One region of the Amycolatopsis australiensis genome, then DNA from elsewhere that is predicted to be linked to it. Evidence: riboswitches for the same ligand, from Rfam matches in the RefSeq annotation. Region 1 holds a riboswitch; the other holds the start of a gene.

The links. A riboswitch is a leader RNA that binds a small molecule or an ion and turns the genes downstream of it on or off. The one in region 1 is predicted to bind glycine.
Region 2: linked by a shared signal. The riboswitch ahead of BT341_RS25945 (NAD-dependent epimerase/dehydratase family protein) and the one ahead of gcvP (aminomethyl-transferring glycine dehydrogenase) in region 1 are both predicted to bind glycine.

What each region holds. Positions count from the first base shown of each region.
Region 1 covers NZ_FPJG01000006.1:8,275,033-8,282,029, forward strand. The annotation lists gene gcvT (glycine cleavage system aminomethyltransferase GcvT) at 8-1,099, opposite strand; gene gcvP (aminomethyl-transferring glycine dehydrogenase) at 1,102-3,933, opposite strand; glycine riboswitch at 4,068-4,161, opposite strand; gene BT341_RS39505 (helix-turn-helix domain-containing protein) at 4,354-5,646, opposite strand; gene BT341_RS39510 (hypothetical protein) at 5,719-5,916, shown strand; gene BT341_RS39515 (cyclase family protein) at 5,913-6,869, opposite strand; gene BT341_RS39520 (3-oxoacyl-ACP reductase) at 6,869-6,997, opposite strand, start outside.
Region 2 covers NZ_FPJG01000006.1:5,258,999-5,265,995, forward strand. The annotation lists gene trxA (thioredoxin) at 1-299, shown strand, start outside; gene BT341_RS25935 (TetR/AcrR family transcriptional regulator) at 280-891, opposite strand; gene BT341_RS25940 (MerR family transcriptional regulator) at 1,191-1,769, shown strand; glycine riboswitch at 1,812-1,910, shown strand; gene BT341_RS25945 (NAD-dependent epimerase/dehydratase family protein) at 2,267-3,202, shown strand; gene BT341_RS25950 (glycosyltransferase family 2 protein) at 3,199-5,379, shown strand; gene BT341_RS25955 (GtrA family protein) at 5,303-5,809, opposite strand; gene BT341_RS25960 (NAD-dependent epimerase/dehydratase family protein) at 5,989-6,997, shown strand, end outside.

The sequences.
Region 1 (6,997 bases):
GAAGTCCTTACGCGCGGGAGTAGAAGGGAAGGGCGACGACCTCGACGGGCTCGATCCTGCCCCGGATGTCGACGGTCAGCTCGGTGCCGGGCTCGGCGTACGCCCGATCGACGTAGGCCATGGCGATCGGGTAACCCAGCGTCGGCGACAGCGCGCCGCTGGTGACCTCGCCGATTTCGGTGTCGCCCGCCAGGACGCGGTAGCCGTGCCGCGGGGCCCGGCGGCCGGCGCCTTTCAGCCCCACTCGCACGCGCGGGACGTCCGCCTTGGAGCGCTCTTCGAGGGCCGCGCGGCCGACGAAGTCGCCGGGCTTCTCGAATTTGACGACGCGCCCGAGCCCGGCCTCGAACGGGCTCTGGTCCAGGGTGAGTTCGTTGCCGTACAACGGCATCCCGGCTTCCAGCCGCAGCGTGTCGCGGCAGGCCAGCCCGGCCGGGACCAGGCCGTGCGGCTCGCCCGCGTCCATGAGCAGACGCCACAGCGCCGGTGCCTCGTCGGCGTCGACGAACAGCTCGAAGCCGTCCTCGCCGGTGTAGCCGGTGCGGGCGAGCAGGACGTCGTGGCCCTTCACCGAGGCCGGGACGCTGGCGTAGTACTTCAGCGCGTCCAGGTCGGCGTCGGTGACGGCGCCGAGGATGGCCGCGGCCTCCGGGCCCTGGACGGCGATCAGCGCCGTGGTCTCGGACCGGTCGTCGACGACCGCGTCGAAGCCTGCGACCCGCTCGGCCAGCGCGTCGGCCACGACCTGCGCGTTGCCCGCGTTGGCGACGACCAGGTAGTGCTCGTCGGCCAGCCGGTAGACGACCAGGTCGTCGAGGACGCCGCCGTCGGCGTTGCAGATCATCGTGTACCGGGCGCGGCCCGGCTTGACGCCGGAGAGGTTGCCGACCAGCGCGTAGTCGAGGACGTCCGCCGCCTGCCTGCCCGTGACGTGGATCTCGGCCATGTGCGACAGGTCGAACAGCCCGGCCGCCTCGCGGACGGCCTTGTGCTCAGCCAGCTCGCTGGCGTAGCGGACCGGCATCGACCAGCCGGCGAAGTCGGTGAACAGCGCACCGAGTCCCTTGTGGACTCCGTGCAGGGAGGTCTCTTTGGACACTGTCAGCCTTCGTAAGCGTTGAGGGGCGGGCAGGAGCAGACGAGGTTGCGGTCGCCGCGGGCGCCGTCGATGCGCCGCACCGGCGGCCAGTACTTGTTCTTCCGCGACACACCCGCCGGGTACACCGCCACCTCGCGGCTGTACGGCTTGTCCCACTCGCCGACCAGCGTCTCGGCGGTGTGCGGGGCCCCGCGCAGCGGCGACTCCTCGGCGCTCCACTTGCCGTTCGCGACCTCGTCGATCTCGGCCCGGATGGCGATCATCGCGTCGCAGAACCGGTCGATCTCGCCCAGGTCCTCGGACTCGGTCGGCTCGACCATCAGCGTGCCCGCGACCGGGAACGACATCGTCGGCGCGTGGAAGCCGTAGTCGATGAGCCGCTTCGCGACGTCGTCGACCGTCACGCCGGTCTCCTTCGTGATCTGGCGCAGGTCGAGGATGCACTCGTGCGCGACCAGGCCGTCCTGGCCGGTGTAGAGCACCGGGTAGTGCGGCGCCAGGCGTGCGGCGACGTAGTTGGCGGCCAGCACGGCGACCTTTGTCGCCGCGGTCAGGCCGGGCGCGCCCATCATCCGGACGTACGCCCAGGAGATCGGCAGGATCGACGCCGAGCCGTACGGCGCGCCGCTGATCGGGCCGACGCCGGTCTCCGGGCCGGCGGCGTCGAGCAGCGGGTGGTTCGGCAGGTACGGCGCGAGGTGCGCGCGCACCGCGACCGGGCCGACACCGGGGCCGCCGCCGCCGTGCGGGATGCAGAACGTCTTGTGCAGGTTCAGGTGCGAGACGTCGCCGCCGAACTCGCCCGGCTTGGCCAGGCCGAGCAGGGCGTTGAGGTTCGCGCCGTCGACGTACACCTGGCCGCCGCCGTCGTGGACGATCTCGGCCAGCTCGTCGATGCCGTGCTCGTACACGCCGTGCGTGGACGGGTAGGTCACCATGATCGCGGCCAGGGTGTCCCGGTGCGCGTCCACCTTGGCCCGCAGGTCGGCCAGGTCGACGTTGCCCTCGTCGGTGCACTTGACGACGACCACGCGCATCCCGGCGAGCACCGCGGAGGCGGCGTTGGTCCCGTGCGCGGACGACGGGATCAGGCAGACGTCGCGGCCCTCGTCGCCGTTCGCGCGGTGGTACGCGCGGATCGCCAGCAGCCCGGCCAGCTCGCCCTGGCTGCCCGCGTTCGGCTGCAGCGACACCTTGTCGTAGCCGGTGACCTCGGCCAGCCACCCGGCGAGCTGCTCGACGAGCGTGTGGTAGCCCTCGGCGTCCTCGGCCGGCGCGAACGGGTGGATGCCGGCGAACTCGCGCCAGCTGATCGGCTCCATCTCGGTGGTGGCGTTGAGCTTCATCGTGCAGGAGCCGAGCGGGATCATGCCGCGGTCGAGCGCGTAGTCCTGGTCGGAAAGCTTGCGCAGGTAGCGCAGCATCGCCGTCTCGGAACGGTGGGTGCCGAAGACCTCATGGCCCATGAAGCCGCTTTCGCGGGCCAGGCCGTTCGGCAGCGCGACGCCGTCGCGGACCTCCGCGTCGACCCCGAACGCCTTCAGCACCTTCGCGGTGATGGCGGGCGTGCTGACCTCGTCGAAGGCGACGCGCACGTGGTCGGCGTCGACGTGGCCCAGGTTGATCCCGGCCTCGCGCGCGGCCGCGTGGACCTCGGCGGCCTGGCCCGGGACGTGGGCGACGACCGTGTCGAAGAAGGACTCGTGCACGACCTCGACGCCGGTCTCGCGCAGGGCGCCGGCGAAGCCCGCGGCGAGACCGTGGACGCGCTGGGCGATCTTCTTCAGGCCGTCCGGGCCGTGGTAGACCGCGTACATCGCGGCCAGCACGGCCGGGAGGACCTGCGCGGTGCAGATGTTGGACGTCGCCTTTTCGCGGCGGATGTGCTGTTCACGCGTCTGCAGCGCGAGGCGGTAGGCGGGGTTGCCGTCGGCGTCGACCGAGACGCCGACCAGGCGGCCCGGCAGCGACCGCTCGAGCCCGGAGCGGACGGCCATGTATCCGGCGTGCGGGCCGCCGTAGCCGAGCGGGACGCCGAAGCGCTGCGTCGAACCCGCGGCGACGTCGGCACCGAACTCGCCGGGCGAGGTGATCAGCGTCAGCGCGAGGAGGTCGGCGGCGACGGTGTACAGCGCGCCCGCGGCCTTCGCCGACTCCGAAACGGCCTGGTAGAAGCCACGGCCGCGGAGCACGCCGGATGCGCCGGGGTACTGCACGACGACGCCGAAGAACTCCTCCGGCAGGCCGGTGAGCAGGTCACGGACCTCGACCTCGATGCCGAGGGCCTCGACGCGCGTGCGGACCACGGCGATGGTCTGCGGCAGGCACTCGGCGTCGAGGACGACCTTGTTCGACTTCGACTTGGACGCGCGGCGCATCAGCGTGACGGCCTCGGCGACGGCGGTCGACTCGTCGAGCAGCGAGGCGTTCGCGGTGGCCAGGCCGGTCAGGTCGGCGACCATGGTCTGGAAGTTGAGGAGGGCTTCGAGACGGCCCTGCGAGATCTCCGGCTGGTAGGGCGTGTACGCGGTGTACCAGGCCGGGTTCTCGAGAACGTTGCGGCGGATGACGCCGGGCGTGACGGTGTCGGAGTAGCCGAGGCCGATCATCTGCGTCATCGGCCGGTTGCGCGCGGCGAGGGCACGCAGCTCGGCAGTGGCGTCCTCTTCGGACGCGGCGGGCGGCAGCCGCAGGTCACGGGTGGCGCGGATGGCACTCGGCACGGCGGCGCCGACGAGGGCGTCGAGGCTGCCGTACCCGCACTCGGCGAGCATCTTGGCCCGCTCGGCCTCGGCGGGGCCGATGTGGCGGGCGTCGAACTGCGTGGAAGTGATCGGGAGCTCCTCGGGCCGGGCACACAGCGGTGCGCTGGAACTCCCCCTCTGTCATGGCACCTGAGAGTTTCACCGCGTGTGACGCGGCTTTCACCTTGGGTGAGGCGCGGGTGCGCCTGCTTTCCAGAGTGGCCTCGCGCGAAGCGGTAGCAGGTACCTGAGAGATTCCGGGGAGTTTGCTCCTTCGGTGCCCCACCGGTTTCGTGGGGGCTCTCCCGCCTCGGCTCAACGGCCCGATCTGCAGTTGTGTGCTTACGGTACCCGGCGCGTTCGAGGCCCGTCTACTTCACCCCGGCAACGCCACATCAATCTTCGAGACCGCTTCGACACGCGCCCCAAGGTGGCCTTCGGTGCGTCACACGCACCCAAGGCGGCCTTCGGTGCGTCGGACGCAACCAAGGCCGCCTTGGGGCGCTCGGGTCAGGGCTGCCCGGCGACGCGCCGCAGCACGCGCCCGGCCAGCGCCGGCGGGCGGCGGACCCGGCCGGAGGGCAGGACCAGGCGTTTCAACGGCCCGCCCAGCGGCACCGGCGGCAGACCCGCGCCCAGCAGGACCTGCTCCACGATCTGCTCGGCGAACCACGCCACCGCGTCGTTGAGCCGGTCCAGCGAAGGACGGTCGCCGTCGAAGACGTCCTCGTCGGCCAGTGTCACCTCGAAGTACGCGCAGCCCGGCGGGACCGAGACCGCGTCCTCGATCGCGCGGGCACCGTCCAGCGGGTCGGCGAACCCGGCTTCGAGCAGCGGTTCCCGGTAGATGCGGGCGGCGCGGGCCCGCATGCGCGGCCCGTACCGGACCAGCACCGGGAGGCGGCCGGTGAGGTCCGGCACGGCCAGGCCGTGCAGCAGCATGATCGGCGGCACGGAGTGCACCAGCCGCGGCGCCGGCTCGGCCAGCTCGCGCGCGGTGATGCGGACGCGGTCGGCCATCGCGTCCGGCAGGCCGAAGTAGCGGAAGTCGACGTTGCCGAACCCGAGGCCGTCGGCGACCAGCGACGCGAGCAGCTCGCCGTACCCCCAGATCGGCGACAGCACCACGATCGGCGGCGCTGCGACGACCGGCGACGGCACGGGCGGCCGCGTCGCCTCCTGCTCGGGCACCTGGATGACCAGCCGCGGCGGCTCGTGCCAGTCGTGCACCTCGGCGACCCGCCAGTACAGCCCGAGGGGCCGCCACAGCTCGCCGAGGATCTCGTGCTCGATGATCCGGCGCACCTCGGCGTCGTCGTGGGGCAGGTCCCGCGGCGGCACGACGCCGACGTAGTGGTGGTAGGTGACGCGCACCTCGTCGCCGCGGGTCGCCGAGCGGATCCGCATCTCCCAGTCGATCGGCGACGCGGCGATCGCGTTGGCCACCTGCGTGCCCGGCGAGGAGTAGACGAGCGCGGTGGCCTGCCGGAGGAACCGCCCGGCCTGGTCGAGGCCCTCCCGCAGGGCCTTCGCGGCCTGCGCGACGTGCACCGGGCCGGCGAGGCTGTCGGGCAGGACACCGGCGACGCGCAGCAGCTCGGCTTCACCGAGCCCGGTGACCTCGGCGAGCTGTGCCCAGTGGTCGAAGACGGTCACCTTCGGCGCGTGCCGGTGTTCGATCCAGCTGCGCAGGGTGGACGTCGGGACGCCGATCCGGCGGGCGGCCTCGTCCAGGGAGAGCCCCTTCGCGCGGATGCCCGTCCGGACCGCTTCCGCCCACTCGCCGGCGCGCCAGTGCGTCACCTCGCAAAGCTAACGAAACCCGCTAGCTTTGCGCAGGGACGAAACGCCCATCGCGCCCCGACGCTGGTCACCATGACCACCACCGTCGTCACCCTCACGCTGCTCGTCGGCGCCGTCACCTTCGCCGCCGGGGCCTTCCTCGCCGCCGAAGTCGCCACCCGCATCCTGCGCCGCCGGGAGAGCGAGATCTCCGAAGAGCGCAAGAAGCTCAACGCCGCCTGGACGTACCTGCGGGAGGTCTACGGCGTCAAGAAACCGACCGGGCGTTAGAACGTGGCGATCGGGTTGACCGGGCTGCCGGACGTACCCGCGAAGCGGACCGGCGCGACGGCCAGCTGGAAGTCCCACTGGCCGAGCTCGGCAGCCGTCGACGCGCACGCCTCGAGGTCGCAGTTGTCGAGCAGCCACAGGCCCATCGCCACGAGGCCCACGGTGTGCACCGGCATCGCCAGGTCGTCGTACCCCGACGGCTGGACGTCCTGGGGAGTGTCGGCGCCGATCAGCGCGACTTCCCGTTCGTGCAGCCAGGGCAGGCAGGACGCGTGCCAGCCGGCCTGCGTGACGCCGCCGGATGCCCCGGCCTCGTGCCGGACGCGGCCGTAGCCGGTCCGCAGGAGCACCGCGTCACCGGTCCGGACCCGCACCCCCTGGCGGCGCTCGGCCGCCTCGAGATCGCCGGGGAACACTCCCTCACCCGGTTCCAGCCACGGCACCTCGCGGACTGCCGCGATGTCCAGCAGGACACCCCGCGTGACGATCCCGTTCGCCGCCGCCGTGACGGCTCCCCACGCCGATCCCGTCTCGGCGCCGACGAGCGAGTGCGGTCGCCCGTTGTACATCTTGCCGTCCCAGAAGATGTGGCACGGCGAGTCGACGTGGGTGATGGTGTTGCCGTGGAACAGGAATCCGAGGCGCTCGTTCGAATAGCCCCAGTGCCGGTCGTTGCGGAACCCGGGCAGCGGCATGTTCTCCGCGCCCGGCAGGTCGGCGAAGCACGGGCACGTCGTGGTCGACCGTTCCATCTCTTCCGGCACGGCCACCTCCCACGCGCACGACACGCTCCGGCCGTGGCGCACGGCCCGCGCCGCCGCCAGCCGGACGTCGTCGGTGATGTGGTTCAGCGTGCCGAGCTCGTCGTCGTCGCCCCACCGTCCCCAGTTCGACAGCGTGTCGAAGTACGCGAGCACGTCGTCCCGGGTGGGTGCCGGCCGCCCCGCCGTCATCAGAGCGGGGTGACGTACGCGCCGGAGATGCCGCCGTCGACCAGGAACTGCGACGCCGTGATGAAACTGGCGTCGTCGCTGGCCAGGAAGGCGACCGCGGCCGCGATCTCCTCGGGCTCGGCGAACCG
Region 2 (6,997 bases), 3.0 Mb from region 1:
CCGAGGTCCTCGGCAGCGACGTTCCCGTGCTGGTCGAGTTCTGGGCCACCTGGTGCGGCCCGTGCCGGATGGTCGGGCCGGTGCTGGCCCAGCTGGCGGCCGAGCGCGCCGGCCGGCTCGCGGTGCGCAAGATCAACGCCGACGAGAACCCGGAAACGACCAGGTCCTACCGGGTCATGTCGCTGCCGACGATGATCCTGTTCCGCGACGGCGAGCCGGTCGAGACGATCGTCGGCGCGTTCCCGAAGGCCCGCATCGAAGAGCGGCTCGACCGGGCCCTCACGGTGCCGTCGCTTTGACGAAGGTGGCGGCCACCTCCCGCCCGTACTTCTCCAGGTCGAGCGACGGGTCGGCCGCGTAAGCCGCGGCCACCCCGTCGATCGCCTGCGCGATCGACATCGCCATCACCTCGGGCGTGAACTCGCCGAACACGCCCTCGGCCTGGCCCTGCCGCAGCTGCCGGGCGAGCCCGTGCACCCGCATGTCGTCGACCAGCACCTTCGTCATGACCCAGCCGTCGGCATCGTCCGCGTTGGCCGCCAGCTCGGTCAGCACCCGCACGCATTCGGGGTAGGCGCGCAGGAACGCGATCGACGTCTCGATGTGCGCCCGCAGGTGGCCGGCGCGGTCGGCCGGGTCGAGGGCGCCGCCGGTGCGCGCGGCCAGGAACTCGTTCTTCGTCTCCACCACCGTGCTCAGCACGGCCTGCATCAGCCCGGCCTTGTTCGTGAAGTGGTACGAGATCAGCCGGGTGCTGCTCAGCCCGGCGCGGTCCTTGATCCTGGCGAACGTGGTCCGGCGGTAGCCGACGTCCGCGATGACGCCGATGGTCGCCCCGATGATCTGCGCGCGGCGCGCCGCTTCGGTGTCGCTGAGCCCCAGTTCCGCCAGGAGAGCGGGATTTACTTACATGAGTAAGACGTTACTCGGCTGAGTAAACCAAGGCAAGAAGTTTGAACCCGCCCGTCCGGGGTACGGCGAACGGCGCAAACGGTCATCCGACCGTTGCGGCTTGCCGCGCGTCGCGTTGACCGGCACTGTCCGGGCGCTTACCGTCGAAGGAGGTAAATCGCCACGGTGTGATTCACGGTCTGGGGCCGGACCGCGGCGATTGATCTCCGGCGGGTCCCGCTCCTGGGACCGTCCGGCTGTCATTCGCCGGCCGCCAGGTCGGGCGAGGGGAGGCTTGCGTGGTCGAGGCTGGTTCCGAGAAGCAGCCTGTAGAGGTCGCGAGTGGCGAGCAGGGTGAGCTGTTCCCCGACAACTCGCTGCCCGACGAGCTGGTGGGCTACCGCGGCCCGGCCGCGTGCCAGATCGCCGGCATCACCTACCGCCAGCTCGACTACTGGGCCCGGACGAAGCTGGTCGCACCCAGCATCCGCACCGCACACGGCTCCGGCTCCCAGCGCCTGTACTCGTTCAAGGACATCCTGGTCCTCAAAGTCGTCAAACGGCTCCTCGACACCGGCGTCTCCCTCCAGAACATCCGCGTCGCCGTCGACCACCTACGCCTGCGCGGAGTCCGCGACCTCGCCCGCGTCACCCTCTTCTCCGACGGCACCACCGTCTACGAGTGCACCTCACCCGAAGAGATCGTCGACCTCCTCCAAGGCGGCCAAGGCGTCTTCGGCATCGCGGTCAGCGGCGCCATGCAGGAAATCAGCGGAACCATCCACGAATTCCCCGCCGAACGCGCCGACGGCGGCATCGTCGAAACCCACGAACCCGACGAACTCACCCAGCGCCGCAACGCCCGCCGGACCGGGTGATCACCGCCCCGGCCGACCGGGTAAGGTCATCGGCGCGGTCGACGAATCCGCGCGGGAGAGACCGAGCCTCATACTGAGCTCGGCGCCGAAGGAGCAAATCCTCCCCGGAACCTCTCAGGCACCCTGGACCGCGCGGACGAGACGCCTCTGGAAAGCGGTTCGCCAGGACACAACCTGGCGGCCCCGCCGACGGTGCAAGCCCGGCTCAACCTGCGGGCGAAACTCTCAGGCGCCCCACACGGGGTACGGACAGAGCGGGGAGGGCGTCAGGTTCGGCGACCCGTGCTCGCGGAGTGCGCTCGCCGTCAACCTTCCGTCGTGTTCTGTGGGGGTGCAACCGCCACGCCCCGCCCGGGGGCTCCGCCCCCGGACTCCCGGCCGTGGTCGCCTTCCGGCCGAAGGCGCCGGGTGAGCCGGTTTGCTGGTCCACTGTGGATCGTTCGTGCGCTGTCGGCCCTTGCGCGGGGCGCACAGGAACGCCGGGTAGGTTGACCGCCATGGCTAGAGCGCACGGTGCTGATCGGACCTCCGTCGTCGTGACCGGCGGCAGCGGCTTCATCGGCCGGGCCGCCGTGCGCGCCTTCCGGCGGCGGGGCGTCCCCGTCACCGTCGTCGACCGCGTGCCCTTCCCCGACGACACCGACGGCGTCCGCGTCGTCACCGGCGACCTCCGCGACGCCGCCGTCCGCGAAGCAGCCGTGACCCGCGAGACGGCCGGGATCGTCCACCTCGCCGCGCTGACGTCGGTGCTCCGCTCGGTCGAGCTGCCCGAAGACACCTTCGCCGACAACGTCCTCGTCACCCAGGAACTGCTCGAACTCGCCCGCCGCCACGACGTGCCCAAGTTCCTGCTCGCCTCCACCAACGCGGTCATCGGCGACGTCGGCACCGCCACCATCACGCCCGACCTGCCACTACGGCCGCTGACCCCGTACGGCGCCACCAAGGCCGCGTGCGAAATGCTGCTCTCCGGCTACGCGGGCGCGTACGGCATGACGACGTGTGTCTTGCGGTTCACCAACGTCTACGGCCCCGGAATGTCCCACAAGGACAGTTTCGTGCCCCGCATGATGCGCGCCGCACTGGCCGGCACCGGAGTCGAGGTCTACGGCGACGGACGGCAGCGGCGCGACCTCGTGCACGTCGACGACGTCGTCCGCGCCATCCTCTTGGCCTTCGACAGCGGCTACACCGGCCGCGCGATCGTCGGCGCCGGACACTCGGTGTCCGTGCTCGAGATGATCGAAGCCGTGCGCGAGGTGACCGGCGCCGAGCTGCCGGTCGAGCACGTCGAAGCGCCGGCGGGCGAGATGCCCGCGGTCGTCGTCGACGTCTCGGCCAGCGCAGACACCATCGGCTACCGGCCGGAGGTCTCGCTGACCGACGGCCTGGCCACGGCGTGGAAGTACTTCTCCGGCCTCGCCGCGTCGTGAGCGCGTTCCTGCGCCGCCACTGGCCGCTCCTGCTGCTCCTCGTCCCGGCGATCACTCTCCGGGTCCTGACCTGGCTCGCCTACCGGCCCGCGCTGCTGTTCATCGACTCCTTCCGCTACATCGACAACCTGCACGCGCTGCGTGCCGACCAGCTCGACCCCATCGGCTACGACCTGGTCCTGCGCCCGCTCCTGGCGGTCGGCGGCCTCGCCTGGGTCGCGGCCGTCCAGCACGCCGGCGGCGTGCTCATCGCGATCGGGACGTACGGGCTCGTCCTGCGCCTCGGCGGCCGGCCCTGGGTCGGCGCGCTCGCCGCGGCGCCCGTGCTGCTCGACGCCTACCAGCTGCAGATCGAGCAGAACATCATGTCCGAGGTGACGTTCGAGGCGGTGCTGCTCGGGCTGCTGTGGCTGCTGCTCGGCCGGGGCACGCCCGGCTGGAAGCGCGCCGGCGCGGCGGGGCTGCTGCTCGGCTTCGGCGTGCTGACCCGGCTCGTCGGGATCTCGCTCGCCCTGCCGCTGCTGGTGTTCCTCGTCGTCGCCGGGGGAGCGTGGCGGCACTGGACCGGCTGGCGGCGGGCCGGCGCCGGCCTGCTCGGCCTGCTCGCGGTGCTCGTGCCGTACTCGGCGCGGGTGCACGCCGAAACCGGCAAGTGGGGGCTCACCGGCCCGTCCGGGAACATGCTCTACGGCCGCACCGCCGCCGTCGCCGACTGCGCGAACCTCCACCTCGACCCGGCGCTGATGGTGTTCTGCCCGGCCGAACCGCGCGAGAAGCGGCTGGTGGACAACTACACGCACGCCGACCTCGACCCGAACTGGCCCGGACCGCTGCCGCCCGGCGCGGACAAGGCCGCGCTCGCCCACGAGTTCGCGATCGGCGTCCTGAAAGCGCAGCCCCGCGACGTCGCCGAAGCGGTCCTGAACGACTTCGCCAAGAGTTTCGCCTGGACGCGCGAACAGGACCCGACCGACGTCCCCCTCGACCGGTGGCAGTTCCAGCCGAGCTACCCGCAGTGGGCCGACCAGTCGCTGATCGACCTGGTCACGCTGCAGAACGACGGTGTCGTCGCGAGCGTCGACCAGCCGCTCGCGAAGATCCTCCGCGACTACCAGCTGGGCGGCGGATACGTTTCCGGCGGGGTGCTCGGCATCGGCGCCCTGCTCGGCCTGGTCACGGTGGTCCGCCGCAAGAAACCCCTCGACCGCGCGCAGGCAGGCGCGCTGCTGGCGGCGTCCAGCGGGATCGTGCTGCTGTTCGCCTCGGCGGTGTTCCAGTTCTCCTGGCGCTACCAGCTCCCGGCGCTCGTCCTCCTGCCGATCGCCGGGGCACTCGGCTTCACCACGCTGACCTCGGCCGGCCGCAAACGGCTCGCTGCCTTCCCCGACGACGTCGACGCGGGCGCGCTCGACGACTTCCGCGCCCGTCACCCCGGTCTGAAGCTGGCCCCGCTGACCGTCGTCATCGCCGCCTACAACGAAGCCGGCGGCATCGGCGAAGTCCTGGAGAAGATGCCGGACCAGTGCCTCGGGATGCCGGTCGACGTGCTCGTCGTGGTCGACGGCGCCACCGACGACACGGCCACGATCGCCGAAGACCACGGCGCGTACGTGTGCGTCGCGCCCCGCAACCGCGGGCAGGGCGCCGCGCTGCGCCTCGGCTACCACCTGGCGGCCGGGTCCGGCGCCGAGTACGTCGTCACGACCGACGCGGACGGCCAGTACGACAACAGCGAGCTCGAAACCCTGGTGCGGCCGGTGGCCGAGGGCGACGCCGACTTCGTCACCGGGTCCCGGCGGCTCGGGCACGAGGAAGCCGACAGCCGCGTCCGGTGGCTCGGCGTGCGCGTGTTCGCGGCGCTGGCGTCGGTGCTGACCGGGCGGCGGATCACCGACACGTCCTTCGGCTTCCGCGCGATGCGGGCCGAGCTGGCCTGCTCGGTTCCGCTCCACGAGCCGCAGTACCAGTCCTCGGAGCTGCTGCTGGGCGTCACCGCGCGGGGCGCGCGGGTCGTCGAGCTGCCGATGAGCATGCGGCTGCGCAAGGCGGGGAAGAGCAAGAAGGGCGGCAGCCTGGTCTACGGCGCCAACTACGCCCGGGTCATGACCGGGACGTGGTGGCGGGGGTACGTGCTGCGCCGCGGCCGAACACGAGCCGGTCGAGCAGCGCGAACTTGACGACGAACACCAGCGCGTAACTGGCCACGTACGCGCCGTCGACGAGCACGACCCACCAGAAGTGCGGCAGCCGCAGCGGGGCCAGCAGCGCGCCGGACAGGGTCGTCAGCCCGATCGACGCGAGCCCGCCGAGCCCGATGACGACCAGGTACGGCAGCAGTTCGCGGCGGACGCGCGGGCGTCCGGTGCGGCCCCACACCCAGCGGCGGGTGACCACGAAGTTCAGCACCGCGCCGGCCGCCCAGGCCAGCGTGCTCGCCACCGCGGGCACCCCGCCCGCGGTGAGGACGGCCAGCAGCACGACCTGGCTCAGGACCGTCGCGGCGACCGACGTCGTGGCGGCGCGCGCGAGCCGGGCCCAGCCGCGGCGGCCTTTCGTCGCCCGGGTGTCCGTTGTGCGAGGTCGCACGCCGTTGGTTACGGTCGTCATGCCCCCATCCTCCCCGCGGACCCGGCGCGCCGCCGTCCGGGTCCCCCACGCATAGGAGATTCACAGGTCCTTACCAGGTCCTCATCAGGACGTGATCGATAACGTCGGGTGCTCGCAAGCTTCCGTTCCTCCCGGGAATCGGCATGCTTGTGGCGTAAACGAGCAGGAAAGGCGGCACAATGCGTGTGCTGGTTCTCGGCGGTGACGGGTATCTGGGCTGGCCGACCGCGTTGCACTTATCGGACAAAGGCCACGAGGTGGCCGTCCTCGACAATTTCGCGCGTCGCGGCTACGACGCCGAACTCGGCGTCGAAAGCCTGGTCCCGATCGAGACGCTGGAGGATCGGATCGCCGCCTGGAAGGAGGTGTCCGGGCGCACGATCACCAGCTACGAAGGCGACTTGCTGGACGCCGGGTTCCTCTTCGGCGCGGTGCGGGAGTTCCGGCCGGACGCCGTGGTGCACTACGCCGAACAACGGTCGGCGCCGTATTCGATGATCGACCGCGAGCACGCGGTGTACACCCAGCACAACAACGTGGTCGGCACGCTGAACCTGCTGTACGCGATCGCCGAGATCGACCCGGCGATCCACCTGGTCAAGCTCGGCACGATGGGCGAGTACGGCACGCCGAACATCGACATCGAAGAAGGCTGGCTGGACGTCGAGCACAACGGGCGCAAGGACCGCGTGCTGTTCCCGAAGCGGCCCGGCTCGTTCTACCACCTGACGAAGGTCCACGACTCGCACAACATCGAGTTCACCTGCCGCGCCTGGGGGCTGCGCGCGACGGACCTCAACCAGGGCGTCGTGTACGGCCAGCAGACCCCGCAGACGGCGCTGGACCCGCGGCTGGCCACGCGGTTCGACTACGACGCGGTGTTCGGCACCGTGCTGAACCGGTTCGTCATCCAGGCGGTGCTGGGCCAGCCGCTGACCGTGTACGGCAAGGGCGCCCAGACCCGCGGCCTGATCGACATCCGCGACACCGTGGAATGCATCCGGCTCGCCGTGGAGAACCCGGCCGAGCCCGGCGAGTTCCGGGTGTTCAACCAGATGACCGAGAGCATGTCGGTGGCCGGCATCGCCGAGCTCGTCGCCGAGCGGTTCCCCGGGCCGGTGCAGATCGAGCAGCTGGAGAACCCGCGCACCGAGGCGCCGGAGCACTACTACAACGTGAAGCACACCG